3 regions of the Lottiidibacillus patelloidae genome follow, and region 2 is predicted to be linked to each of the others. Evidence: predicted binding sites of a transcription regulator. Region 2 holds the regulator's gene; each other region holds the start of a gene.
What was found. The regulator LexA, encoded in region 2, represses DNA repair genes until DNA is damaged. The targets are predictions, from matches to a motif close to CGAACATATGTTCG.

Region 1: a site for LexA is predicted at 1,552-1,565, ahead of recA (recombinase RecA). Genes of this name have one in related genera too.
Region 3: a site for LexA is predicted at 3,773-3,786, ahead of uvrB (excinuclease ABC subunit UvrB). Genes of this name have one in related genera too.

What each region holds. Positions count from the first base shown of each region.
Region 1 is NZ_NPIA01000001.1:637,645-643,460, forward strand. Features, by position in the region: gene CIB95_RS03485 (PadR family transcriptional regulator) at 1-183, opposite strand, end outside; gene CIB95_RS03490 (acyltransferase family protein) at 173-1,198, opposite strand; gene recA (recombinase RecA) at 1,639-2,667, shown strand; gene rny (ribonuclease Y) at 3,078-4,643, shown strand; gene CIB95_RS03505 (TIGR00282 family metallophosphoesterase) at 4,784-5,578, shown strand; gene spoVS (stage V sporulation protein SpoVS) at 5,662-5,816, shown strand, end outside.
Region 2 is NZ_NPIA01000002.1:21,377-27,192, forward strand. Features, by position in the region: gene CIB95_RS04020 (NAD(P)/FAD-dependent oxidoreductase) at 1-991, opposite strand, end outside; gene CIB95_RS04025 (HesB/YadR/YfhF family protein) at 1,170-1,454, opposite strand; gene CIB95_RS04030 (DUF896 domain-containing protein) at 1,592-1,816, opposite strand; gene CIB95_RS04035 (YneB family resolvase-like protein) at 1,868-2,533, opposite strand; gene CIB95_RS04040 (hypothetical protein) at 2,540-2,758, opposite strand; gene lexA (transcriptional repressor LexA) at 2,911-3,537, shown strand; gene glnA (type I glutamate--ammonia ligase) at 3,632-4,966, opposite strand; gene CIB95_RS04055 (MerR family transcriptional regulator) at 5,019-5,408, opposite strand; gene CIB95_RS04060 (hypothetical protein) at 5,612-5,816, opposite strand, start outside.
Region 3 is NZ_NPIA01000006.1:207,765-213,580, reverse strand. Features, by position in the region: gene uvrA (excinuclease ABC subunit UvrA) at 1-1,726, opposite strand, end outside; gene uvrB (excinuclease ABC subunit UvrB) at 1,735-3,711, opposite strand; gene CIB95_RS12225 (sulfite exporter TauE/SafE family protein) at 3,875-4,744, shown strand; gene CIB95_RS16625 (DUF2198 family protein) at 5,110-5,331, opposite strand; gene CIB95_RS12215 (PDZ domain-containing protein) at 5,369-5,816, opposite strand, start outside.

The sequences.
Region 1 (5,816 bases), on a different contig from region 2:
CCATTTATTCTTCTCCAAACGCTTTAACGATAAATATAGCGTTCCTTCTTTTAGTTCAAATTGTTCTTTGCTTTTTTCTCTTACGTATTTTGCAAGCTCATAACCATACATTTCTTTTTTATGTAATAGAGAAAGAATTAGCGTATCAATATGGCCTTTTAATACTTCTTTATTAACTTCCAAAATAAACACCTCCTGTTTTTCTTAATACATATCTTTTTAACATTTTAATGCTAATAATGAGTTTACTTACCGCCTCACCTGTAACAAAAGGCTTCATAATTAAAATAACTGGCTTTGAACATAAAAGTATAGAAATAAATAATGCTAACGCTGGAGAGGTAATTACCTTCCAACTTTCATAGGCGTAAAACCAACCGATGTTATACAAGAAGCCTATAATAGGCAAATGAAGAATGTATATATAGGCTGTTACTTGGCCAAAGTTAGTTAAACAATTTTGTTTTTTAGGTACCCAAGGTAGGTAGAAAACAACACCTAACAGCATGATTACATAGAAAAGAGCTCTCAAATAAATCCCTTCTAAATTTGAAAAATCTAAATTGCTATATGAAGTTTTGCCGAGCATAAGCCCTCTAGTTTCTAGCACAGAAAAATAACTAAGAATTGTAAAAGAAACAATGAGTGCAATTACAGACAGTAATTTTGCTTGTTTCTTTTTAAACCATTCCAAATGCACCTTTTCAGTATAAAAACCTATTAAAAAAATAGGAAAGAATACAAATGTTCTCGAAATACTAAAATAATGACCTGCATTTTCTACTAATCCTATTCCCACGCCAATAATAAGAGCGAAGATAATAGGTTTTTTTAATCTTGTAAAGATAAAGAGCAATAAATTCCAAGAGTAAACACTTAACAAAAACCATAAGCCAAAGCTAGGATTGAACCAGTTTATGGATAGGGTGGGATTAAAATTATAGATAAGTTGAAATATTAAATAAGGAAATAACAATTTAATTGTAATTTTTTCAATGAATCCTTCTTTATAAAACTTTTTTGAGAAGAAACCAGTTAGATAAATTAAAGCAGGCATTCTAAAAGATGCTAAAAAATTATTAATGAAATAAATAATTTCGTTATTATCTTTAAATGGACTTATTAAATGCCCAATAACAACTAATACAACTAAAATGAATCTAGCATTATCGATATATGGATCACGATTTACTTTCACTTAAATATCCCCTTTTCATTATAATTTTAAAATACCTAATAAAGCAAGGTAATAGGTTAAAAAAATTTGATCAGATAGCATAAATAATAATTCATCTAATGTTCTTTAAGGTAGATTAGATATGTTTTATTTGGAATTTAATACACCTTATGTCACTGGAAGTAATATATAACATAATACCTAATAATGCAATGTATTAATTTATTTATTATTATGAAAGAGGTGAGAAAATCTCTTTTAATAAAAAATTCAGGATAACATTTGTTTAATGAAATGATGGCTGGGGTATAAGTTATAAAGATGTACATTTTTTTAACATTAAATGATTTTACTAAATTTGGATTACAAAAAACCGAATAAATGTTCGTAAAAACTGTTGTCAAACGAACAAAAAAAAGATATGATGTGTATAGTTAGTAATCATTCAAGGGGGAATTAATGTGAGCGACCGTAAAGCGGCTTTAGATATGGCCTTAAGACAAATTGAAAAACAATTTGGTAAAGGTTCAATTATGAAATTAGGAGAACAAACTGAATCACGTATTTCAACGATTCCTAGTGGATCTTTAGCATTAGATGTAGCGTTAGGTGTTGGTGGTTATCCACGCGGACGTATTATAGAGATTTATGGACCAGAATCATCTGGTAAAACAACAGTTGCACTTCACGCAATTGCAGAAGTTCAAAGAAATGGTGGACAAGCCGCTTTTATTGATGCTGAGCATGCACTTGACCCTGATTATGCGCAAAAATTAGGTGTTGATATTGACGAATTATTATTATCACAACCTGATACTGGTGAACAAGCTTTAGAAATTGCTGAAGCATTAGTACGTAGTGGTGCAGTTGATATCATCGTAGTTGACTCAGTAGCTGCATTAGTACCAAAAGCTGAAATTGAAGGAGAAATGGGAGACGCGCACGTAGGTTTACAAGCACGTCTAATGTCTCAAGCACTTCGAAAACTTTCTGGTGCAATCAATAAATCGAAAACTATCTCAATCTTTATTAACCAAATTCGTGAAAAAGTTGGAGTTATGTTCGGAAACCCTGAAACAACTCCAGGTGGACGTGCATTAAAGTTCTACTCATCAGTTCGATTAGAAGTTCGTCGTGCGGAAACTTTAAAGCAAGGAAACGACATGGTTGGTAATAAAACGAGAATTAAAGTAGTTAAAAATAAAGTTGCTCCTCCATTTAAACAAGCAGAAGTTGATATTATGTACGGAGAAGGAATTTCAAAGTACGGTGAATTAATAGATATTGGTGCGGACTTAGATATTGTTCAAAAAAGTGGTGCTTGGTATTCATATAATAGCGAACGCTTAGGACAAGGTCGTGAAAACGCTAAGCAATTCTTAAAGGAAAATCCTGAGATTGCTAGTGAAATTAAGCACCAAATCCGTGAACATTATGGTTTGAATGGTGTTGCTGAAGAACCAATGGCTTCATTAGTAGAAGACGAATAAAAAATTTAATTTAGGCTAGTTATCCATATAACGTTTTGGGTAATTAGCCTTTTTCTATGAAAAATATGTTTCATAGTACAGTAGATAGGATAAAATAACTAATAATTACTATTTTATGAAAAATAATATTTTAAAATATTAAATGTGTGAAAAGCTGATTAAAGCTATACAAATCTTTGAAAATCTCTGAAAATAAACTAAAAATAAGTAGATTATTTCTAATTGTGAATTGGCAAGGCTTGACAACGTTTTTTGACACATTTAAAATTAAATTGTATATTTTTTTATTTTTTAATATTATCATCTGTTTTGTATGTCGAAATCACTAACTAAAAATGAGAAATGTTGAAAATGAATGACGACAATCTTTTTAACGATGTACATCAAGAAAGCAAGAGGAGGTGGAAGAGTTGGAGAACACTATTGTACTCATCTCCCTATTGCTTATCTCTGCAATCGTTGGAGCTGTTGTCGGCTATCTTATTAGGAAATCAATTGCAGAAGCGAAAATTTCCAGTGCAGAGCGATATGCGACTCAAATTGTTGAGGATAGTAAACGTGATGCTGAAGCTTTGAAAAAAGAGGCGCTTCTCGAAGCGAAGGATGAAACTTTTAAAATTCGTAGCGAAGCTGATAAAGAAGTAAAAGAAAGACGAAGCGAACTTCAAAAACAAGAAAATCGTTTGTTGTTGAAGGAAGAAGGCCTTGATCGAAAAAGTGAAACACTAGATAAAAAGGAGCTAATGCTAGATAAGAAAGAAGATACGCTGGCTAAAAAGCAACAGCAGGTTGAAGAGACTGAAAGCAAAGTGGAGCAAGTTTTACAAAAGCAACAAGCGGAATTAGCTCGAATTTCGGGATTAACTCGAGAAGAAGCAAAACAAATCATCATTAACGAGCTTGAAAAAGAAATTGCTCATGATACGGCAGTGATGATTAAAGAAAATGAAAACCGCGCAAAAGAAGAAGCTGATAAAAAAGCGAAAGAAATTCTTTCACTAGCTATTCAGCGTTGTGCTGCAGATCACGTTACAGAAACAACTGTATCTGTCGTCAACCTTCCTAATGATGAAATGAAAGGTCGTATTATTGGTCGAGAAGGTCGAAATATTCGAACTTTAGAAACGTTAACAGGAATTGACTTAATTATTGATGATACTCCAGAAGCAGTAATACTTTCTGGTTTTGATCCAATTAGACGTGAAATTGCTAGAACTGCATTAGACAAACTAGTTCAAGATGGTAGAATTCACCCTGCTCGTATCGAAGAAATGGTCGATAAAGCGCGTCGCGAAGTAGATGAATACATTCGTGAGGTTGGGGAAGAAGCTACGTTTGAAATGGGAGTTCATGGTTTACATCCTGATTTAATTAAAATCTTAGGACGCTTAAAGTATCGTACAAGTTACGGACAAAATGTTCTGAAGCATTCAATGGAAGTTGCTTACTTAGCTGGACTAATGGCAGCTGAACTTGGAGAAGATGTGAACTTAGCTAGAAGAGCAGGATTATTACATGACATCGGTAAAGCCATTGACCATGAGGTTGAAGGAAGCCATGTAGAAATTGGTGCTGAACTTGCAACGAAGTATAAAGAGCATCCTGTTGTAATTAACAGTATCGCTTCACATCACGGGGATACTGAACCAACTTCTATTATTGCTATATTAGTTGCTGCAGCTGATGCATTATCAGCAGCAAGACCAGGAGCTCGTAGTGAAACGTTAGAAAACTATATTCGTCGATTAGAAAAACTAGAAGAAATTACGGAGTCTTTCGAAGGCGTTGAAAAGTCTTACGCAATTCAAGCTGGACGAGAAGTTCGTATTATGGTTCAACCAGATATTATCGATGATTTAACTGCTTATCGATTAGCTAGAGATATTCGTAAGAAAATCGAAGAAGATCTTGATTACCCTGGTCATATTAAAGTAACTGTAATTAGGGAAACAAGAGCTGTAGAATATGCAAAATAAAGTGGCATTCTTGCCACTTTATTTTTTTACACATTAGGAAAGAATAACTTTAGTGGAAGAAGTAGATACAATCAGATATAAAATTAATTTAGTACTATACCATCACAAAAACATTTACAACATACATAAGGGGTTACAAAATGAAAATATTATTTATTGGTGACGTCGTCGGCTCACCAGGTAGAAATATGGTTAATGAATATTTGCCTAAATTAAAACGAAAATATAATCCTACATTTACGATTGTGAATGGGGAAAATGCCGCAAGTGGTAAAGGGATCACAGAGAAAATTTATCGAGGCTTTTTACAGGCAGGGGCACAAGCAATAACGTTAGGAAATCATACGTGGGACAAACGTGATATTTTTGAATTTATCGATGATGCACCTCACTTAGTTAGACCTGCAAACTTTCCAAAGGATACACCAGGAAAAGGTTATACCTTACTCAAAGTGAATAACCTACTATTAGCAGTTGTTAACTTGCAAGGCCGAACATTTTTACCGCCAATCGATTGTCCTTTTCGAAAAGCGGATGAAATAATTGCTGAAGTAAAAAAACATACGCCCTATATTTTTGTTGATTTCCATGCGGAAGCAACTAGTGAAAAGCAAGCGATGGGTTGGTATTTAGATGGTAAGGTTTCTGCGGTTGTAGGTACCCATACGCATGTGCAAACAGCAGATGAGAGAATCTTGCCTAATGGGACTGCATATATAACAGATGTTGGTATGACAGGGCCATACGACGGAATTTTAGGAGTAGAAAAAGAAGCTGTCCTAAAGCGCTTTTTAACAAGTCTACCTGTAAGATTTGAAGTTACTTCTGGGAGGGAACAATTAAACGCTGTTTTAATGAATTTCGATAACCAAACAGGCAAGGCAGAAGATATTAAACGAATAATCATTAATGAAGATCACCCATTTTTTGAATGATACATCTCGTACATAGTTAGTGGAATACCTCCATATAGTCTTGAATATAGTAGAAGGGGATGAACTATAAGGGGGTACTAGGAATGGAGATATTAAAAGTATCAGCGAAGTCGCATCCGAACTCAGTAGCTGGTGCACTTGCTGGAGTTCTCCGTGAACGTGGTGCAGCGGAAATACAAGCGATCGGAGCTGGTGCGTTAAATCAAGCAGTAAAAGCAGTAGCTATTGCTAGAGGGTT
Region 2 (5,816 bases):
CAAACGGCTCTGAGAAACGATGTGACACTAAAAGGGCAAAGTTCGTATTTCCACTACCTAAATTAGGGTCTTTATACGCATGACCATTCGCAAGCATTATTCCAGAATGGTTTTCAACGACTACATGACCTGAAGGATTACTACAAAATGTTCTTACTTGCGTTCCAACAGATGTATTAAAAATAAATTTGCCTTCATATAAATGTTTGTTTATTTCTTCCATCACAATATTTGATGTTTCTACACGAACACCAATATCAACTTGATTATTAATCATAGAAATTCTTCGCTTTTTTAATAGTGACGCTAACCAAGTAGAACCATCACGTCCAGGAACAATGACAACTTTCTTAGCTGTTAATTCTTCACCATTCTTTAGTACAACACCATTTATCTTGTGTTGCCCATCTATTTTTTCTGTCATTAAATCTTCAACTTCTGTTTTAAAGCGCATTTCAATTTTCTCTTTTAAGTACGTATTGATATCTTTTAAGATCTCAAGATTTTGTTCCGTTCCGAGGTGGCGAACTTGCGCACGCAATAATTTCAGTCCTGCTGCATATCCTCTTCTTTCAATATCACGAACTTCTTCTGTCAAAGGATCTGTAATTGTTTCCGTTGCACCGTGATTTAAGTTTATTTGGTCAACATATTTAATTAAGTCAACAACTTGAGATGACGGTAAATAATCTGTCATCCAACCTCCGAACTCACTTGTAATGTTAAACTTACCATCAGAATAAGCTCCTGCTCCCCCAAATCCATTCGTTATCGAACATGCTGGAAGACATCCTGAAAAGTCTTTCTTTCCAGCTGGCGGTGGACATTTTTGTATTTTTTTCTCTAAAATAGGACAATGTCTTCTATGAATATCATGTCCTTTATCTATTAACAAAATGTTGGCATTTGGCATTTTTAAAGATAATTCATAACAAGTAAAGATTCCCGCTGGGCCTGCTCCAACAACAATTACATCATAGTTCGTTTCCATTCGTACCCCTCCAATAGTTGTACAACTCTTTAAATCTCACATTACAACTATAGCAAAGGAAGACATATCCAGTCAACGAATAATTCGAACGATTTTTAATTAAACTTATTTATTGTTCGTGTTTTAGTTTGTTTTATATATAAGAAACAGAAAAAGGCCAATTTCGGCCTTTTTTTAATTAATCTAAAGATGGAAATTCAGCAATAATAATATCTTTTTCAGGGTCGTAATCTAATGTCATATCCACGACGAACCAATGGTCATTCGGTCTAACAAAAAATACTATTCCATCATAATTTTGAATATAGTCTTCCTCTTCAGGGTTATCTTTTGCTATACCTAAAGAGAACCCACTATCACTAGCTCCTAAATAGCGGACAAACAATCGGATTGAATCTCCTTTTTTTAATCCCATCTCTTCTCTATATAACTCAATAGCTCTTTTAGAAATGGTAAAAGCCAAGCCTTGCACCCCTCTTCTATTTTTTGTTATATAACAGAATACGCAAATAGGATTTGTGTTGTGCAAAAGAAAAAGCCTAATAAACAGCAAATACTGTTTAATAGACTTTTATTCCAATTGAACATGTCCTATGTTCATTAATGAGTGTTTCTAATATTTTTAATTTTTTGAGGTGTTACATCATTACCTTCTTCTTCTTCTACCTTTATAGATTTCAGGTGGTTTTTAAATGATCCACGAAAAGTTTCTAGATATTCTTGGCGCAGATTTTTTTGTTCCTTTTGTTCTTTTAATGTAAGTCCTTCATTTTTTGCTTTATTTGAAAGCTCATTAATTCGAGCAATTTTATCTTTAGAAAGCATAGGATCTACTCCTTTTCAATAGCATAAACACATAATAGCGAAATTTTATTGCTATGACAAGGGGTTCGCTTGGAGATCTCTATCATTAATGTATTGTTGGTATCTCCGATGAACGGTTGCCTTTGAGACATCGTAACCAAATCCTCTTAGTGCCGCTGCTATTTCTGCAAATGTTAACCCTCGTTCACGGAGGCTAACAATTTCATTTATTGGTAATTCTTTTTTCTCTCTTCCTGCATTCGTCCCCTGATTTTTCAAATTGTCATGGGGGTTAAAACCATCCTCTATCGCTTTTTTCACACCACGCCTAATTTTCATATTGTGGAGTTTACGCTGATACTCTTCTACAATACTTACTATTTCCAAAACCATTGAATCAGCTTCGGAAAGCATAAGACCGTCATTACTCGTAACAGTATATATTGAAACTTTATATTTATTTAAAACGTGGAGAATTGCAATTTTTGCATTACCTCTTCCAAGTCTAGTTTCATCTTGTATAAGTAATGTATCCGCTTGTTCTTCTTTAAACAGTTGTAAACATTCGTAAATTCCATCTCGATCTACTTCATAACCACTAGCACGTTCGGAAATAACTTTTACAACTTCAAAGTTATAGTTTTCAGCAAGTTTTCTCAGTTCAAGTTCTTGTCTATGTATTGATGTAGTTTGTTCCTCTTTGTTAGTACTAACTCTACAATAGATAATCGCTTTCATATTTGTTTAATTTCTCTCCGCTTTAACAAAATAAACAGAAGAAGTATCGTAATTTATGCTCTCATTTGAAGAGATTGAATTGTTAGGTGTAACCTTTTCACTATTTGTTACTGTTTCAGAACGATCGACGCTTGAAAACATAATTAATAATACTGTAACTATTAGTAAAATTGGATAAGAGTATGCTGGTTTTTCATATTCATTTTCTTTTACTGTGTTTTCCATATATATTCACCTCGTACAGAATGTATGTTCGCTCTTTAAATATATATTAATACGAACAACTGTTCTTGTCAACAAGAAAAACGAACTTATGTTTGTATTTTAAAAATACGCATGCTATAATTTAGAAAATTACAGAATTTCCGAGGTGGAATATGACGAAACTCTCAAAGCGACAACAAGAAATACTAGAGTACATAAAAGATGAAGTAAGCAAACGTGGATATCCGCCAAGTGTACGAGAAATAGGTGAAGCTGTAGGACTTGCTTCAAGTTCAACAGTCCATGGACACCTTTCACGTCTGGAGAAAAAGGGATATATTCGTAGAGACCCAACAAAACCTCGTGCAATTGAGATTTTAGGGGAAGAAGATCAATTTTCAGCAAGACAGGAAGCTGCTGGGACAGTAAGTGTTCCTATCATAGGTAAAGTAACTGCTGGGCAACCAATCACCGCAATTGAAAATGTCGATGAGTATTTCCCCTTACCAGATTCACTAGTTGGGAATGATAAAGTTTTCATTCTCGTTGTTCAAGGTGATAGTATGATAGATGCTGGTATATTTGATGGGGATAAAGTAATCGTTCGCAGTCAAAGTACAGCTTTGAACGGAGAAATTGTTGTTGCGATGACCGAGGAAGACGAGGCTACTGTTAAACGCTTTTACAAAGAAAAAGATCACTTCCGCTTACAACCGGAAAATGAGGCGCTTGAGCCTATTCTATTAAAGCATGTAACCATTTTAGGAAAAGTTATTGGAGTATTTAGAACTGTCCATTAAACTAGCCTAGCCTTGATCCAGCGCTTGGGTCAAGGTATTTTTTGTTCTAATAAATAAGAAAATCCACCACTTATATAAGTGGTGGATTAATTTTTTAGTAAGTTGTAAGATATTGCTCTCTCTCCCAAGGGTGAACTTGTGTACGGAACATATCCCACTCAATTTCTTTTGCTTCAATAAAGTGTTCAACAGCGTGATCACCTAACGCTTTAGTTATTACTTCGTCTTCTAGGAAACGATCTAAAGCATCTTTTAAAGTCGCTGGTAAGTCAAGGATTCCTGCATCCATACGCTCTTTCTTATTCATAACATAGATGTTACGATCAACTGGCGCTGGAGGAGTCATTTTATTTTTAATACCATCAAGTCCAGCTGCTAAAAGTGCCGCCATTGCTAAGTATGGGTTAGCAGAAGGGTCTACACTTCTAACCTCAACACGAGTACTCATACCACGTGCTGCAGGAATACGGATTAGTGGACTACGGTTTTGCATTGACCATGCAACATAGCAAGGTGCTTCGTATCCTGGTACTAAACGCTTATAAGAGTTAACTGTTGGATTTGCAATAGCTGTAAACCCTCTAGCATGTTTAATGATTCCGGCAATAAAGTTCATTGCTGTTTCACTTAAACCATCTTTTGATTTTTCATCGTAAAATGCATTTTCGCCATCTTTAAATAGAGACATGTTAGCATGCATTCCTGATCCATTTACACCGAATAATGGTTTTGGCATGAACGTTGCATGTAATCCATGTTGACGAGCAATCGTTTTAACTACTAATTTAAACGTTTGAATATCATCACAAGCTTTTACAACATCTGCATATTTGAAGTCAATTTCATGTTGCCCTGGAGCAACTTCATGGTGAGAAGCTTCAATTTCAAAGCCCATATCTTCAAGCTCAAGTACGATATCACGGCGGCAATTTTCCCCTAAATCTGTTGGAGCAAGGTCAAAATATCCACCTTTATCATTTAACTCTAACGTAGGTTCACCTTTTTCATCATTTTTAAATAAGAAAAACTCTGGCTCTGGTCCAATGTTAAAGCTGTTAAATCCTAAATCATTCGCTTCTTTTAACATTTTCTTTAAGATTGCACGAGGGTCACCAGCAAATGGAGTTCCATCTGGCATGTAAACATCACAGATTAAACGAGCAACTTTACCTTTTTCTGATGTCCAAGGGAATACTACCCAAGTATCTAAATCTGGATATAATAACATATCTGACTCTTCAATTCTTACGAAACCTTCGATAGATGATCCGTCAAATGTCATTTTATTGTCTAATGCTTTTTCAATTTGCGATACAGGAACTTCCACATTTTTAATTGTTCCTAATAAATCTGTAAATTGAAGGCGAATAAAACGAACGTTATCCTCTTTTACACTTTTTAAAATATCTTCTCTTGAATACTTTGACACTGTAATCTCTCCTTTAAATTTTCTTATATTTAATTACACTTAAACAACATGTTTAATGGAAGAACCTTGATAACTCCCCTTGTATTAAAGAAGTCTTTCCAAAGCGTCCTGCTTGTGGAAGCTGCTTCTTCAATATATCGTGGAGATCTTTTTCACTAGGAGTCTTATCAGAAAGCTTTTGCTGCACTAATTGTGCCTCAGTTTCCTTCATATTAAACACCTTAGTAATTCCTGCCATGTTTAGCCCTTGATCAAGGAGCTCTTTTATTTCTAACAACTTGTCGACATCATTGAAAGAAAATAGGCGACGGTTCCCATCAGTTCTAGCTGGTTGAATTAAGTTATGCTCTTCATAATAACGAATTTGCCGGGCTGTCAATTCTGTTAACTGCATTACAATCCCCATGGGGAATAACGGCATATCACGACGTGTACTACTCATTAACATAACCTCCTTTACATATTTCCATTCTATGCCATGTTATAAAAAATGTCAAACAAATGTTAGCTTTTCTAACATGAATTTTAAAAATAGGTATTTTTTCATATTTTTAATTGTGTTTAACCATGAGAAATGCTAAATATGAACGAATATATCTTACTAATATAAAAATGACCTGTTAATATTTAACAGGCCACACATACTTATAACGTCAGTCCAGTTACTTTATACCATTTAGCTTTGTAATAATAATACCCCAAATAATGGTATCCTTCAAAATAATACGTTTCAGTTGCATCTAATATAATATCTTTTGCAATTGACCATGTATCGCCATTCTCGTTCGTTAGTTTTGCTTCTATATAAATAGAATCCGCAGTATCTAAATCATCTACCCAATATTGAAAA
Region 3 (5,816 bases), on a different contig from region 2:
TGCCTTGTGCCATAATTTGTCCGCCATGCGCACCTGCACCTGGACCGATGTCAATAATGGTATCCGCAGCAAGCATCGTATCTTCATCATGTTCAACAACAATTAATGTATTACCGAGCTCACGCATATTGTGCAATGTTTGCACTAAGCGGTCATTGTCTCGTTGATGCAAGCCAATGGAAGGCTCATCTAAAATGTAAAGGACACCTGTAAGCTTCGAGCCGATTTGTGTTGCTAATCGTATACGCTGAGCTTCCCCACCTGAAAGTGTTCCTGCTGAACGACTTAAGGATAAATAGTCTAAACCGACGTTAACTAAGAAGCCTAGACGATCACTAATTTCTCTCAAAATCATCCGAGCAATTGTTTGTTCTTTTTTCGTTAACTGCAGACCATCGAATGCGTTTTTCGCATCGGCAACAGATAACTCCGTCAATTGACCGATATGTTTATCATTAATTTTCACAGCTAAACTTTCTTTCTTTAAACGGTAGCCTTTACATTTCGGACATGCATTTTGCGACATGTATTTTTCCATTTGCTCTCGAATATAGTCACTACTTGTCTCTTTATATCTTCTTTCGATGTTGCGAACTACACCTTCAAATTGAATGTGACTTTCACGTACTTGGCCAAAGTCATTTTCATAACGGAAGTAGATTTCATCTTCTTTACTACCATAGAGGACGCGCTCCAATAAATGTTCTGGAATATCATCAACTGCAATATCCATATCAATACCGTAATGATTGCAAACACTTTCTAATAGTTGCGGATAATAGGTCGAACTTTGCGCTTCCCAAGCAACAATGGCATTATCCTTTAATGATTTTGATTTATCAGGAATCACTAAATCAACATCGACTTCCAAGTTAGTACCTAGTCCGTCACAAGTTCCACAAGCACCAAAAGGACTATTAAATGAAAACATTCGTGGTTCAAGCTCTCCGATTGAAAATCCACACTTCGGACAAGCATGGAGCTCACTAAACATCAGCTCTTCCTCACCAATCACATCAATTAACGCTTGTCCTCCAGAAAGTCTTAAAGCAGTTTCAACTGAGTCAGATAACCTTGAACGAATTCCGTCTTTTATAACAATGCGGTCAATGACAACTTCAATGGAATGCTTTTTATTTTTTTCTAACGTAATCTCTTCGGATACTTCTCGCATTTCACCATTCACACGAATTCGAACGTAACCTTGCTTCTTCATGTCCTCTAACGTTTTCGTATGTTCACCTTTACGCCCAGATACAATCGGGGCTAATACTTGAAGCTTCGTTCTTTCAGGATATTTTAATATACGATCAACCATTTGCTCGATTGATTGTGATGAAATTTCGATCCCATGCTTTGGACAAACTGGACGTCCAATACGGGCATATAACAAACGTAAATAATCATATATTTCCGTAACCGTTCCTACCGTAGATCGAGGATTTCGACTCGTTGTTTTTTGGTCAATTGAAATTGCTGGAGATAGCCCTTCAATTGAGTCAACATCTGGCTTGTCCATTTGCCCTAAAAACTGACGTGCATAGGCTGATAATGATTCCACATAACGACGCTGCCCTTCGGCATATATCGTATCAAATGCTAACGAAGATTTCCCAGAACCAGATAAACCGGTAATAACTACTAATTGGTCACGAGGGATTGTTACATCAATATCCTTTAAATTATGCGCTCTCGCCCCTTTAATGACTATGCTTTCTGTTCCCATTCTCTATGTCACCCTTCCGCTTTCAACTCTAATAAAAGATCTCTTAATTCCGCAGCTTTCTCGAAGTTTAACTCGCGAGCAGCTTCCTTCATTTCTTTTTCTATATTGACAATCATTTTTTCTCGTTCTTTTTTCGTCAGCTTTTTCGGTTTCTTTTCCGCTGAATATGCTGCCTCATCCTCTGCAGCCATTGTCGCTTGAATAACATCTCTAACTTCTTTCTTAATTGTTTTTGGTGTTATCCCGTGCTTTTTATTATACGCCTCTTGTACTTCGCGTCGTCTCGTCGTTTCACCGATGGCAATTTCCATCGACTTCGTGATCCGGTCAGCATACATAATAACTCGACCATTCTCATTTCGAGCTGCACGTCCTATCGTTTGAATTAACGAACGTTCTGATCGAAGGAAGCCTTCCTTATCAGCGTCTAGTATAGCTACGAGAGATACTTCTGGTATATCTAACCCTTCTCGGAGTAAGTTAATGCCGACGAGCACATCATACTTCCCAAGTCGTAAATCACGAATAATCTCAATCCGTTCGAGCGTTTTAATTTCTGAGTGTAAATATTGAACCTTTATTCCAATTTCTTTTAAATAGTCCGTTAAGTCTTCACTCATCTTTTTCGTAAGTGTCGTAACTAAAACTCGCTCATTCTTCTCAATACGATCGTGAATCTCATCGATTAAATCATCAATCTGACCTTCAAGTGGTCGGACATCGATTAATGGATCTAACAAACCAGTTGGACGAATAATTTGCTCAACTACTTCTGGTGTTTTCTCATGTTCATATGGTCCTGGTGTAGCGGAAACAAATACAATTTGATTAATTTTTTCTTCAAATTCCTCAAATCTCAATGGGCGATTATCAAGCGCAGAAGGTAAGCGGAAGCCGTGGTCAACTAACACTTGCTTTCTCGCTTGGTCTCCATTAAACATGGCACGTACTTGTGGCACGGTAACGTGTGATTCATCAACAACCATTAAAAAATCTTCTGGAAAGAAATCGAGCAATGTATATGGCGTAGATCCTGCTGGCCGCAATGTTAAATGACGAGAATAGTTTTCGATTCCGGAACAGAAGCCCATTTCATGCATCATTTCAATATCATAGCGAGTACGTTGTTCCAAGCGTTGGGCCTCGAGTAACTTATCATTATCTCGCAGTTCCTTTAGGCGTTCTTCAAGCTCTACTTCTATATTTTTAATTGCCAATTTAAGCTTTTCTTCACGGGTTACGAAGTGAGATGCTGGGAAAACAGCTATGTGTTGACGCTCTCCATAAACTTCTCCTGTTAATGCATTAACTTCCGTAATTCGGTCAATTTCATCACCGAAAAATTCAATACGAATACATTTTTCATCTCGTGATGCTGGGAAAAGTTCGACAACATCGCCGCGTACACGGAACGTTCCACGTTGAAACTCAATATCATTTCTCGTATATTGTATATCAACTAAATCTCGTAACAATTCGTCTCGTTCTTTTTCCATGCCAACTCTTAGTGAAACAACTAATTCACGATATTCTTCTGGTGACCCTAAACCGTATATGCAAGATACACTTGCTACAACAATGACATCTCTTCTTTCAAATAACGCAGATGTAGCTGAGTGTCGAAGTTTATCAATTTCATCGTTTACACTTGAATCTTTCTCAATAAACGTATCCGACGATGGTACGTAAGCTTCCGGTTGATAGTAATCATAATAACTAACAAAATACTCAACAGCATTATCCGGAAAAAAATCTTTAAACTCACTATATAATTGTCCGGCTAATGTTTTATTATGGGCAATAACTAATGTAGGTTTATTTACTTCTTTTATTACATTTGAAATGGTAAATGTTTTACCAGTTCCCGTTGCACCTAGCAAAGTTTGGTGTTCTTTACCTGCTTTAAGTCCAGCAACAAGCTCTTGTATTGCTCTAGGTTGGTCTCCTTCTGGTTTGTAGTTCGATTTCAGCTCGAACTTTTCCATGAACATGTCTCCTTTACGCTCTGTATTAATTATTAAAATTATATCACAACTACATAATAAACGAACAAACATTCGTACTTCATTTTGAATTACATTTTCATTTTTTCTACGTTTCTTGTAAACTAAACATTAGAATATCAATTTAAAGAAGAGAGGCTTTCATTTGCTGGCTTTACTATTATTTTTACCGATCGGAATTGCCATCGGTGTACTAGGTGGTTTTTTCGGTCTCGGTGGAGGTATTTTACTTACACCAGTCTTATTATTGCTTGGGATATCTCCAGTTGAGGCAATTACGACTGGTTTATTATTTTCTATCGGGACATCGATCTCATCTGTCTGGGGACACCTAAAATTAAACAACATCATTTGGAAAGCTGCCATTCCAATTGGCTTAAGCGGAATTGTCGGAACGCAATTAGCAAGACCACTTGTCATGTATTTTGAAAAGATTGGTATAGGAGATACTGTTTTATCTACACTTTATCTCGTCATCTTATTATACTTTGCCATTTCGATGATTCGTCCTGGGAAAAAGAATGAGGGCAGACTGAATAAAGAGGATACTTTTTCTATGCCCCTGCTAATCATTGTTGGTCTAGTCGGTGGATTTTTATCGTCAAGTTTAGGAGTTGGTGGTGGCTTTATCATCGTACCACTGTTAGTAAGCTTAGCTAACTTTCCAGCAAAACAAGCAGTCGGTACTAGTGCTGTATGTATCTTTTTATTTGTTACTGCAGGCTTTTCCTCGTACATCATGCATGTAGAAATCGATTTATTATTAGGTTTGTTTTTAATTATCGGTGCATTAATTGGTGGCCAATTAGGAGCAAAAACGACATCACATTTTGCTAACCAAGAAATGCGGAAAATGCTCGGTGTTTTATATGCTGTTACATGGTTCTCATTATTACTTAAACTGTTTAATTTAGAAGTCGTTGGTTTTGTCATCTTGGCAAGTTATACTACATATTTATTAGCACTATTTACAATTCGCACTCTTAAAGCTAAAAAGATGCTTGAGGAAAACTAAAAAGATTTATTGGTACTGCGGAGTGTTTAAATTGAATTTTTTTGCGTAGTCAAAATACGGAGACTTCTACGGGAAAGCTCGAGGCCACTGAAAAACTTCTGTTAAATCATAATATAAAATATAAATATCATTGGTTGATTGGAGAGAAAGGAACGAGACTCCTGCGGGAAAAGCAACAGCTGAAGACCACGCAAGAATGCGTTCTTTGCTTTCTTACGAGGCTGAGGACGTGCCAGTGGAAAGCGAGGAATTTTGACGAAGCATTTATATAATTCCTTAAGAATAATAAAAAGCCGAAATCATTCAATTTGAATGACTCGGCTTTTTAATGTGAGGATGAAACTTCTATCCCAGCCCCATTACTATTATTTCCATCTTCGCGTAAATTTTTTCTCGAGTTTAAACGAATAAATTGTCCCTACAAAAAATGAAGCTAATCCTATTAGCAATAAATATACATCTCTGTCAAAGGCACGCAAGACAAAGATTATCATTCCTAATGCTAAAAGTATGCCAACCCATTTGTTGTAAGTTACTCGGGTAAATAATGCGACGAGAGTGAACGGTGCAACGAATGCAAAAAGCAATTCAATTAACCAAGTATCCAGTTCATTCTCCCTCCTTTTATGTAGCAACTTCTTCTAATTTCAATTCGAATTTTTCATCAATAAAAATTAATCCTAATTCGTGGTGGTCTCCTTCAAAAAGTGCACGATTAGCGAAACGGATTTCACCAGCGTCGTCCAATACTTCTAATTTACAGAAAGCTGAGTTAATCTGCAAGGCTGCGTAAAAGTCATCTTCGTTCGTCACCTTTCTCCCATTTACTTTATGGATAGCCTCACCAACTCGAATATTCATTTTCGCAGCAGGAGATTGAGGAATCACACCTAATACCATTAAACCTTCTTTACGGTTAGTAAAGAAATGTGGCCTGTTTTGGTCTACATATCTTTCATATAAGTAAAGGCCTTCACGGCATACAAGCGCTAAACCGACAGTAATTGGGATCATTAGTGGATAATAATAACTTATAGCTGTTGCTACTAACACAACTACACCTAATAATAAC